DNA from 2 places in the Limnobaculum parvum genome. Region 2 is predicted to be linked to the other one. Evidence: predicted binding sites of a transcription regulator. Region 2 holds the regulator's gene; the other holds the start of a gene.
What was found. Region 2 encodes sigma-54, which starts transcription at its own class of promoters, with help from an activator protein. Its sites were predicted from a motif close to GTTGGCACANNTTTCGCTNT; they were not measured.
Positions count from the first base shown of each region.

Region 1 (6,054 bases), 790 kb from region 2:
GGTAAAGTAACCGCGCTGGCCGTGGTGTTTCTGCTGCTGCAGGTACTGGCGGCAGCCCTGCGTTACAATCAAGCCCTGCTGTTTAACCGTGCCGCCGTTGGGGTAGTACAGACTATCCGTAGTGAGGTTATGGACGCAGCGCTAAAACAGCCTATCGCTATTTTTGATACCCAACCGGTTGGTCAGTTAATCTCAAAAGTGACTAACGATACTGAAGTGATTAAAGACCTGTATGTCACGGTGGTCGCAACGGTACTTCGCAGTGCAGCATTAATCAGTGCGATGTTGATTGCCATGTTTAGCCTCGATTGGCGCATGGCGCTGGTAGCCATGGCGATATTTCCTGTCGTGCTGGTGTTAATGAGTATCTATCAGCGTTATAGCACGCCGGTAATACGTCAAGTACGCAGCCTGTTAGCAGATATTAATAATCGTTTTAATGAAGCGATCGGTGGCATGGTGGTATTGCAGCAATTCCGTCAGCAGGTTCGTTTTGGTGAGCAACTGGGGGAAACTAACCGTACTCACTATATGATGCGCTTGAAAACCTTACGTTTGGAAAGCTTGCTGTTACGTCCGTTGCTAAGTTTAATTTCTGCATTGGTATTGAGCGGTCTGCTGATGCTGTTTGGCTTTAGCCCTGAAGGTTCCATTGGCGTTGGCGTTCTATATGCTTTTATTAACTATTTGTCACGACTGAATGAACCGCTGATTGAGCTGGCTTCTCAACAGGCGATGATGCAACAGGCGGTTGTCGCCGGTGAACGTATTTTTGAACTAATGGATGGTGAACAACAGAAATACGGTAATGACGACCAGCCGTTGCAATCAGGAAAAATTGATATTCGTAACCTGAGTTTTTCCTATAACCAAAACAAAACGGTTCTAAGCGATATTAATTTATCAGCCGCATCCCGCGACTTTATTGCTCTGGTTGGTCATACCGGTAGTGGTAAAAGCACATTGGCTAATTTGCTGATGGGCTATTATCCGCTTTCCAGCGGGGAGATCTGCCTTGACGATCGTCCTTTACAAAGCTTAAGTCATCAGGTGTTACGTACCGGCGTGGCGATGGTACAACAGGATCCCGTGGTATTAGCTGATACGGTTTATAGCAATGTTGCCTTAGGTCGCGCTATCAGCGAAGAACAGGTATGGGAAGCGTTACGCATTTCCCAGTTAGAAACGTTGGTTAAAGCCATGTCTTCTGGTATCAATACGGTGCTCGGTGAACAAGGAAACAATCTCTCGGTCGGGCAAAAACAGTTATTGGCCTTAGCACGGGTTCTGGTACAAACCCCAGAAATTTTGATTCTGGATGAGGCTACAGCAAATATTGACTCAGGTACCGAGCAGGCTATTCACCGTGCCTTGAGCGCTATCCGGCATAAAACTACGTTGGTGGTGATTGCTCACCGTCTGTCTACTGTCGTGGAGGCGGATAAAATTGTGGTACTGAATCGCGGTCAGATTGTTGAACATGGCACTCATCATCAATTACTGATGCAACAAGGGCGTTATTATCAAATGCACCAGTTACAATTGGCCGCCACGGAATTAGAAGCGCAGGTTTAAATATAAAACATAAGCGGGGAAGAAATTAATGGCCTGCTTATACTTTATATTATTTATTAAGCAATTAATTGTGTTGAATACCTTTTTTCTATTTTTAGCAACGGTTAAATAAACTTAATATATCGACAAACTATGAATACAGTTACATTTCACCTTTATTGTTGCGATTTTATTTTTCTATTGATAATCAATTAGTAACAAATACCTCCCTAACTAAACAACTTACTCAAATTATCGTTTTCCTCTCTGGTTTGACCTGATATTTTATAACAAAAATATTCAATGAAAATATCTCTATCTATTGATTTTTAATGATTTTTGTCTTATGGCTGTATTAGCGGTAAGTAGTGCCTGTTGGTTACATTTAATTTACATAGCAATTACTTAGCTCTTACTCTCACTGACAAAATAGAGATTATATTTATTTCAGATTTAACGAGATACGAAGCTAAATCAACAATAGGCATCCGGTTCGTTTCCGCCTGCTGAGTTATCAAACGTAATATGAATTAACAATTCTGAGGAATTATCAAATGAAAAAATTATTACCTTTAGCCGTTGCTTCTATGTTTGTACTGTCTGGTTCTGTATTCGCTGCTGATATGGCTACAACCACTCCAACTGACTCTGCACAAACAGCTACCGCTCAGCACAAAACTACCGATAAGAGCAAACAGCATAAAAAACACGGTAAGAAAGCTGAAGCTAAACAATCAACTCAAGAACCAGCAGCTAAGTAATTAGCACTAATAACAGATACTAGGGTGTACCAAATGAAAAAATTACTCACAATAGCCACAGCCGCTTTATTTGTTCTGTCTGGCACAGCCTTTGCGGCTGATAGTAATACTCAACCGGTAAAAGATGCTCAGCAGGTTTCGTCTACTACACATAAAGCGGGTGGCAAGGCGAAGCACCATAAGCAACATGCTAAAGCTCAATCTGGCACTAAATCAACAAGCCAGCAGTCGATGACTCCGGCGGCCTAATATCAGTTTTGTCACACGCGTTAAAAACCCCGGTTTCGGGGTTTTTTTATGCGCTCAGAAACAGATCAATTTTGTGCAATAGATAATATATAAAGATTATTTTGCATCAAATTACGCTTTATTTCGCACTATTTTAGTGCGGAGCAATAATGCAGTGAGTTTTATTTTCGCTGACTGAATGCGTTTATCCTTATAACCCACTTCTTCTATTAACTACAGCTACTGCTTTTATTTACCATTGCTTAATGGTGAAGATATCTATGTACGCATTGTCATTTCGCCTTAAAAAACCATGTGTTGGATCTGCTTATTTGTGAATGTTAAAACGCGTTTTAACACCGTAATGTTTTTTATATTGAAATTATTTAGCGTAAAAAAGGACGATATCTTTCTTTTCTGGCATGTAATTTGCTTTTATCTGATTGTGGACCATTTATCAGCTAACCATTATTCATCGTTAACCCTTAATCGAGGAGAGGCATATGAAACTTGTCACCGTAGTGATTAAACCCTTCAAGTTGGAAGATGTACGCGAAGCCTTATCCTCAATAGGAATTCAGGGATTGACGGTTACAGAAGTTAAGGGATTCGGCCGCCAGAAGGGACATGCGGAGTTATATCGGGGTGCAGAATACAACGTTAACTTTTTGCCGAAGGTGAAGATTGATATTGCGATGTCTGACGATCAGGTTGAGGGCGCTATCGCAGCGATAACTCAGTCTGCCTACACCGGAAAGATTGGCGATGGAAAGATTTTTGTTACCGAATTGCAGCGGGTAGTACGCATTCGCACCGGCGAAACAGACGAAGACGCTCTGTAAGTCATAAATACTCAACATGTGAGAAGGATGAATAGAGATGAAAAGATTTTTATCCGCAATAGCGATGAGTCTGCCGGTCATGTTTCCTGGTTTCGCCGTGGCTGCTGAGAGTGTCGCCGATAAAGCTGATAACGGCTTTATGATGATAAGTACTGCGCTGGTTCTGTTTATGAGTATTCCTGGCATTGCGCTGTTTTATGGTGGATTACTGCGTTCAAAAAACGTACTTTCTTTGATGACTCAAGTGATAGCCACGTTTTCTTTAGTGTGTGTGCTTTGGGTGATGTATGGATACACCTTGGCTTTTGGTGAGGGGAATGATTTCTTTGGTAACTTTAACGGTATATTGCTGAAAGATGTCCACTTAACCGATGTAACCGGCACGTTTTACAAGTTAATTCATGTTGCTTTTCAGGGATCGTTTGCCTGTATTACCGTAGGATTAATCGTCGGTGGATTCGCGGAGCGGGTTCGGTTTTCTGCGGTAATTCTTTTTGTTTTCATCTGGTTTACGCTGGCCTATTTGCCAATGGCGCATATGGTATGGGGAGGCGGTTACCTGTTCAAAATGGGCGCTATCGATTTTGCCGGTGGTACGGTGGTACATATTAATGCAGCGATTGCAGCTTTAGTTGGTGCCTACATGTTAGGAAAACGCAGTGGGTTTGGTCGTGAAGCGTTTAAACCACATAACCTGCCAATGGTATTTACCGGCACCGCAATTCTGTATGTCGGTTGGTTCGGTTTTAACGCCGGTTCTGCCAGCAGTGCTAACGAAATTGCCGCACTGGCTTTTGTTAACACAGTAACCGCAACGGCGGGAGCCGTACTGGGTTGGCTGGCTATAGAGTGGATGGTGCGCGGTAAGCCTTCTTTACTGGGTGCCTGTTCCGGTTGTATCGCGGGTCTGGTTGCCATTACGCCTGCTGCGGGTTCCGTTGGTATCGGTGGCGCACTGATTCTGGGCATTATTGCCGGTGTTGCTGGCCTGTGGGGCGTGGTAGTACTGAAGTCATGGTTAAGCGTTGATGACACCTGTGATGTTTTCGGCGTGCACGGTGTATGTGGTATTGTGGGTTGTATCGGGACCGGCATATTGACCTCCGCGACCTTGGGGGGAACAGGCTACGCTGAAGGCGTGACCATGCTGAAGCAAGTCGGTGTTCAGGGGATAAGTATCGTAGTTTGTCTGCTGTGGTCAGGTATTGTTGCTTTTGTGGCCTACAAAATAGCAGATATCTTGTTCGGCCTGCGGGTAGCGGAAGAAATGGAACGTGAAGGGCTGGATGTCAACTCACACGGTGAGAGTGCGTATAACCAGTAGTCATACTCAAATGAATGACAAAACCGGATTGTTCAGTATGGTGTCTTAAAATAGCTAAATGTCGGGAGGGAGATCCTCCCGACATGCACTAAAGCCAAGCACAGTTGGTCTTCCGGTCGAGCACCAAGCCAATATAAGCCCTCTAGATTTTACGACCGGAATATCCATTAATGTTGATTTAAACCCATGATCAACAATAATCCATCACGCAAACAGTGAATATAAAATTGCTGACATTGCTACTAGGCCCATCAGTACCACAAAGATATTGCTTATATGACCGCGGTATTTCTGCATGGCAGGAATCTTATGGATGGCGTACATCGGCATGATAAACAGAATCATCGCGATAACGGGGCCACCTAAGGTTTCAATAATGCCCAGAATACTTGGGTTCAGTGTGGCAACGATCCAGCAGGTAATAATCATAAAAACCGCAGTAATGCGTTCCAGCTTTTTGATCTGTACCGGCTTGCCCTTGGAGCGGAGCGATTTGATCATTAGCCCTTGCATACCTTCGCTTGCACCAAGATAGTGCCCAAGGAATGACTTAGTAATCGCCACAAATGCGATAACCGGTGCAACATACTCGATAAGCGGCGTTTGGAAATGGTTAGCTAAGTAAGACAGGATCGAAATATTCTGTGCTTTGGCTTCTGCCAGATTTGCAGGAGACAGGCTTAACACACAACTGAATACGAAGAACATGACGGTGATTACCATCATCAAATGCGCGTATCTTAAAATACGACCACTTTTCTCATCGGCGTTTTTGCCATACGTTTCTTTCTGGCTAAGGGCAAAAGAGGAAATAATGGGAGAATGGTTAAATGAAAATACCATGGTAGGAATAATTAACCATAAGGTTAACAGCAAAGCTTTGATACTGCCTGCGTCAAAGCTGGTGTTAGCCTGTTCGAAAATCGCACCGCTCCACTGAGGGATCAGATACAGCGCCAGCAGCATCAGAACGGTAACAAACGGATAAACCAGAATACTCATTGCCTTAACCACCATATCACGACCAAAGTGAATGATAGTCATCAGGCCGAGGATCAGAATGATCGACAGCAGCCAGCGTGGCGGCGCAGTCATACCCATCTGAACTTCAATAAAACTGATAGTGGTATTGGTAATACCCACGCTGTAAATCAACAGAATAGGGTAGATAGCAAAGAAATAGAGCAGGGTGATGAGCGCCCCGGCAAATTTACCAAAGTGTTCTTCTACCACTTCGGTAATGTCACCACCACGTGATGAACCAGACAAAACGAAACGTGTTAAGGCTCGGTGAGAGAAATAGGTCATTGGAAAGGCGATGATTAACATAATCACCAAAGGCCAT
Region 1 covers NZ_CP029185.2:2,421,124-2,427,177, reverse strand. The annotation lists gene HYN51_RS10200 (SmdB family multidrug efflux ABC transporter permease/ATP-binding protein) at 1-1,575, shown strand, start outside; gene HYN51_RS10195 (hypothetical protein) at 2,109-2,315, shown strand; gene HYN51_RS10190 (hypothetical protein) at 2,349-2,564, shown strand; gene glnK (P-II family nitrogen regulator) at 3,047-3,385, shown strand; gene amtB (ammonium transporter AmtB) at 3,423-4,709, shown strand; gene HYN51_RS10175 (serine/threonine transporter) at 4,914-6,054, opposite strand, start outside.
Region 1: a site for sigma-54 is predicted at 2,960-2,979, ahead of glnK (P-II family nitrogen regulator). Genes of this name have one in related genera too.

Region 2 (6,054 bases):
CTAGTCCTATCTAATTTTAGGGTTCATTGTTTGTTGGCCTGAGTTTCAGGCCAACAGTAAAATCATATACTAAGCAAAACAAAACCCCCGCAGGTTGAATGCGGGGGCTAAAAGCGCTGTTTCCTGAATATTAATAAAACCACGTTAAATTAAAGAGATCGGGATCACGCTCTACAGATCCTAGCTTTAGATCGCCTTTGGTTTACCGGGTATTTTGACGACCGGTGCAATACGATAAGACGCTAAATGAATCATATCAGTAAAGCAGAGCAAAGGCTAATTAACGACTTTTTACGCTTAATTACTGTTTTTCGCGTCATTTTTACGTTTTTCCAACGTGCGATGACGTGATTGCACGTTTTTCCCACGGGAACGGAAATAATCTGCCAGTTGTTCCGCCACATAAACGGAACGGTGTTTACCACCGGTACAACCAATAGCCACTGTCAGATAACTACGGTTATTGGTTTCCAGCATCGGTAACCATTGTTCAAGATAGCTACGAGTCTGATAAATAAAGTTATGTACTTCTGTGTGGCGATCCAAAAAGGAAGCGACGGGTTTATCTAAACCGGTCATTGGCCGAAGTTTCGGATCCCAATGCGGGTTTGGCAGAAAACGTACGTCAAAAACATAGTCGGCATCGATTGGAATACCGTGTTTAAAGCCAAATGACTCAAATACCATGGTTAGCTCGCGTTCGCGCTTGCCAAGCAGTCGAGTTCTCAACATTTCAGCCAGTTCGTGAACTGACATTTCTGCGGTATCGATAATTAGGTCTGCCCGTGAACGCAATGGTTCAAGCAGAATGTCCTCTTCATCAATGGCACTTTCCAATGATAAATTTTTATTCGACAGCGGGTGCAGGCGACGAGTATCGCTGTAACGTCTGATCAGAGTGTTACGGTCGGCATCAAGGAACAGTAGCTGAGGAGAGAAATCACCCGGCAGATTATTCAGCACTTCTTCCAGAATTTCTGGCGTTTCAGGTAAATTTCGCACATCAATACTGACCGCCGCCGATGTCTTCCTTTCTGCCAGCGTTTCGGCTAATTGGGGCAATAAGACTACTGGTAAATTATCGACGCAGTAGAAACCCATATCTTCCAGAGCGCGCAGCGCTACGGACTTACCTGAGCCTGAGCGGCCGCTGACAATCATCAGCACCATGTTGCTATTCCTCTTAATCATCACGATACGATATCAATATCGCCGGTATCTGGACCTTACACAACACTTCATGTGTTGCTTTGGGTTAAACATCAACCCTAACCGAATAAACGTTAACACGAACAATCGTTTTTAAACAGATTGATTTTCAGTTGGTTCATTCTCTTTATCAGACGATTCCTGAGTAAATAGCTGATAAAGCTCTTCATCGGTTTGTGCCATTCGTAACTGGCGGCACAGAGTTTTATCCGCCAGACGTTGGGCGATGGCTGATAGTGTTGCCAGATAAGCTTGGCATTCATCTGCCGGAACTAAAAGGGCAAATAAGATATCAACCGGTTGGTTATCGACAGCATCAAAACTGATAGGGCTATCCAGAGTGATAAATACGCCTACGGCACGAGTCGTGTCTTCTTCCAGTTTCCCGTGTGGAAGTGCAATGCCTGCGCCAATACCGGTGCTGCCCATGCGTTCACGATTGAGGATAGCCTCAAACACCACACTGGTTGGTATATTCAATTGGCTGGCAGCCATCTCGCTGACAATCTCTAACGCCCGTTTTTTACTGGAGCAGTGAACGGCACTGCGTGTGCTGTCTAATTTCAGAATAGAGCGTAGTTGCATGGTAGATAACGTGTTCATCATGTGTAGGAACCATTGAGTCAGATCAGTTGTTTACGCTGATTTGACGGGGGAATAGATAACGACTCCCTGTATTTTGCTACCGTCCTTCTGGCAACAATAATCCCTTGGTCGGTGAGCATGCTGGCGATTTTACTGTCGCTCAACGGCTTACCGGGGTTTTCAGCCGAAATCAATTTTTTAACCAGTGCACGAATTGCAGTAGAGGAAGCTTCGCCACCACTATCGGTATTAACGTGACTGGAAAAGAAGTATTTTAACTCAAATATCCCCCTGGGGCTATGTAAGTACTTCTGCGTTGTTACGCGTGAGATGGTTGACTCATGCATATCAACCGTTTGGGCGATATCCGCCAAAACCATGGGCTTCATATATTCTGCGCCCAGTTCAAAGAATTCTTCCTGCCGTTCTACAATACATTCCGTTACCTTAAGTAGCGTATCGTTACGACTTTCAAGGCTTTTGATCAGCCAACGAGCATCCTGCAAATTGGTACGGATATATTGATTATCGCTGGCATTGTGAGTATTTGCCATTGAGGCGTAGTGTTGGTTAATCTGCAAGCGTGGGATATTTTCCGTGTTGAGTTCAACCACCCATTTATTCTGAACTTTACGAACCAACACATCAGGAATAACGTATTCAGACTCATTGGCATGAATGGACTGACCGGGGCGAGGATCGAGGTTTTGAATCAGTTGCATGGCGCCTTTTAGCGCCTCTTCGCTGATACGGCTTAGTTTTAGCAATGAACGGAAATCATGGCTGCCTAACAGTGCCAGATGACGATCGGCAATCTGGCGAGCATCATTCAGATAAGGTGTATCAGAAGATAGCTGAGAAAGCTGCACCAGCAAGCATTCTCGCAGGTCGCGGGCTGCAACACCCACCGGGTCGAAACGCTGAATGCGCTTCAGTACCGCTTCAATTTCGTCGAGTTCGACCTCATCTTGCCCTAGGCTGTCGGCGATCTCTTCCAGAGAGACGGTCAGGTAACCGGTATTATCCACCGCATCAATAATGGCGGTAGCGATAGCTTTATCCAGATCGGAAAACGGGGTGAGATCCATCTGCCACATGAGATGGTCTTGTAGCGTCAGGGTGGTTTCACCCTGAAATACCGGAAGTTCGTCATCGCCATAATCGTTATGGGTGCCAGACGGTGTGCCAGCGGTATAAATTTCATCCCATGAGGTATCGAGAGGGAGGTCTTCAGGAATATCAGACTGCTGTAGTGCTTCGCTAGTATCGAGCTGTTCATGCTCGATCTCTTCGCGAGAATCTATCTCGTCATGATTATCCGCCTGTTCGAGCAACGGGTTGCTTTCCAGTGCGATCTGAATCTCTTGTTGCAGTTCAAGTGTCGACAGTTGCAACAGGCGAATGGCCTGTTGCAACTGAGGTGTCATGGTTAATTGTTGACTTAACTTGAGCTGTAAACCTTGCTTCATAATGGCATATTACACTTATTATCGCGTTCCAGAATGGCTACGTGAATGTTCCATAGGGTAGCAACCGCTACAATCGGAATTCATTGCCTAAATAGACCCGCTTCACATGTTCATCTTCTAGAATAGATGATGGTGTTCCATGAGCAATTAAACGACCCTGACTAACGATATAAGCGCGTTCACAAACGTCCAACGTTTCACGTACATTATGGTCGGTAATGAGTACGCCAAGTCCGCTGTCACGCAGGTGCTCAATGATTTTTTTAATATCAATAACCGATATCGGGTCAACGCCGGCAAAGGGTTCATCCAGCAAAATAAATTTAGGATTAGCGGCTAGCGCTCTGGCAATCTCAACCCGACGGCGTTCTCCTCCGGAGAGGGATTGTCCGAGGTTTTTACGAAGATGCTCAATATGGAACTCTTCCAGCAGTTCATTGGCACGATCTACCCGCTGTTCGTTGGTTAAGTCGTTGCGAATTTGTAGTACTGCCATCAGGTTATCGTAAACACTCAGGCGCCGGAAAATAGAGGCTTCCTGTGGTAGATAGCCTATACCGCGACGCGCACGGGCGTGTAAAGGCAACAGGCTGATATCTTCACCGTCGATAAGAATTGAACCAGCATCACGCTGAACAATACCGACCACCATGTAAAATGTGGTAGTTTTACCTGCGCCGTTAGGCCCAAGCAAACCGACGATTTCACCGGAGTTGACGGTCAGGCTGACATCTTCTACCACTCGGCGACCTTTGTAGGCCTTGGCCAGATTCTCTGCTGTTAACGTTGCCATTCGCTATTGTTTACTCTTTTCTTTAACTGCGGTTAAAAGTGTTTATTTTTTCTGTATCTGAGATGGTACCAGAACGGTGTTTACGCGTTTGCCTTTGTTGCTGAACGCCTCCATCTTCTGCTCTTTCACTTTGTAGGTGATACGGTCGCCCTGAACATTACTGTCCAACTGTTCCAGATAGGCATTGCCCGTCAGATCAACAAAGTCATTAGCCAATTCATAGCGGAGTTTTGAACCCCGGCCTTTGACCGGTTTACCGCTGTCTTGCATTTGGTAGAACGTCACCGGATTACCGAATGCTTCTACCACTTCTTTCCCTTCGTTACCCTCAGGGCGAGTCACGACGACTTTATCCGCACGAATATCAATGGTTCCCTGCTTAACAACAACATCACCGGTAAAGGTAACGACATTACCATTCATGTCTAATGACTGTTGAGCGGAGCTAATGTTAATCGGCTGATTTGTATCATCCTTTAATGCAAATGCAGAGGCGCTGGTAACCAGAAGTATGCCGGCTACCACGCTGTTAACCACGTTTTTATGATGATGGCTGAATTTAATTACCGGCTTTTGGTTGAACTTCATAATAGGTTTTTACCTTTTCAATCAGCTGAGCTGTTCTACTGCGCAGATTACCACGCATCTTCATTCCTTCGGAGGTAAAATTAGCCCCGTACAGAGTAACATGATCGTCAGAGCTGATATCCTGAGTCACCAGATTGACATCAGCACTGTTAGTCTTGATTCTTTCCAGCTGTGACGCGGTTGTCAGGCTGTTGACCTCAACATTATCATAAAGATAAAGCATACGATCTTTGGTTAATTTGGCGCGTTCGGAGCGCACCGACCAGGTCGCCACTTGTTCCTTGTCATACATGATCATAACAGGCTTAGTGAACCAGGTATCTTCCGGAGAGGCATAATATTTTACGTCTTCCGCCGTTAATTTGTAATTTAACTGACCTTCCGGATTGTACACTATCGTAGCCATTTGTTGGCTCTGATAGGTGGGGTCGTTATCATCCGGTGGCACGATGGTTTTATTATCATCAAAATCAGCCAGATTCCAGCCAATAAGACCTAAAGCGATTAGCGTTAGTACAATCGTCAGGCTTAGCTTTGTCTTGCTTATATTCATATGGATAACCCTTGTGCCCCTTCGAGTTTATCTTGCGCTTGTAGAATTAAATCACATAACTCGCGTACAGCACCACGACCACCCGCAATTTGCGTTACATAGTGTGCTTTTGGTAGAAGCAGTGGGTGTGCGTCAGCCACTGCTACCGCCAAACCGACTCTTTGCATCACTGGCCAATCGATCAGATCGTCACCGATATAAGCCACGTGTTCTGGCATCAGAGAGACCTCTTTAAGTATTTTCTCAAAGGCCACCAGTTTATCAGATTGTCCTTGATATAGATGGGTAATTCCCAGCGTCTTGGCACGATTCTCAACCAGTTTAGCGCTACGTCCGGTGATAATGGCGACATCAATGCCGGAGGTAATCAGGCAACGGATACCATAACCATCTCGTACGTTAAAGGCTTTTAGCTCTTCTCCCTGATTCCCCATATAAATCAGGCCATCGGACATGACGCCATCCACATCACAGATCAACAGTCGAATTTGGGCCGCCCGTTGAAAAATATCTTTGCTTACCGCGCCGTAGCAGGTGTTAATCATGTTTATGCTCTTTTCGTTTTTCACTTAAATAGTGCAAACCAGCTATTCTGCCTTAAACCACGCCGGCGCGCAGCATATCATGCATATGGATTACGCCCACTAATCGATTTCCTTCGGCCACCAAAACGGCAGTAATATGGCGTGACTGCATCAGATTCAGGGCTTCTACTGCTAGCATATCAGGGTGAACACGAATGCCACCTTTGGTCATGAGATCGGCAATTTTAGCATCGCTAATATCTACACCTTGGTCGAAGACTCGGCGCAGGTCACCGTCGGTAAAGATGCCCTGAATTAACATATCATCATTAC
Region 2 covers NZ_CP029185.2:3,209,438-3,215,491, reverse strand. The annotation lists gene rapZ (RNase adapter RapZ) at 298-1,170, opposite strand; gene ptsN (PTS IIA-like nitrogen regulatory protein PtsN) at 1,303-1,812, opposite strand; gene rpoN (RNA polymerase factor sigma-54) at 1,833-3,263, opposite strand; gene lptB (LPS export ABC transporter ATP-binding protein) at 3,331-4,056, opposite strand; gene lptA (lipopolysaccharide ABC transporter substrate-binding protein LptA) at 4,099-4,620, opposite strand; gene lptC (LPS export ABC transporter periplasmic protein LptC) at 4,616-5,191, opposite strand; gene kdsC (3-deoxy-manno-octulosonate-8-phosphatase KdsC) at 5,194-5,742, opposite strand; gene kdsD (arabinose-5-phosphate isomerase KdsD) at 5,795-6,054, opposite strand, start outside.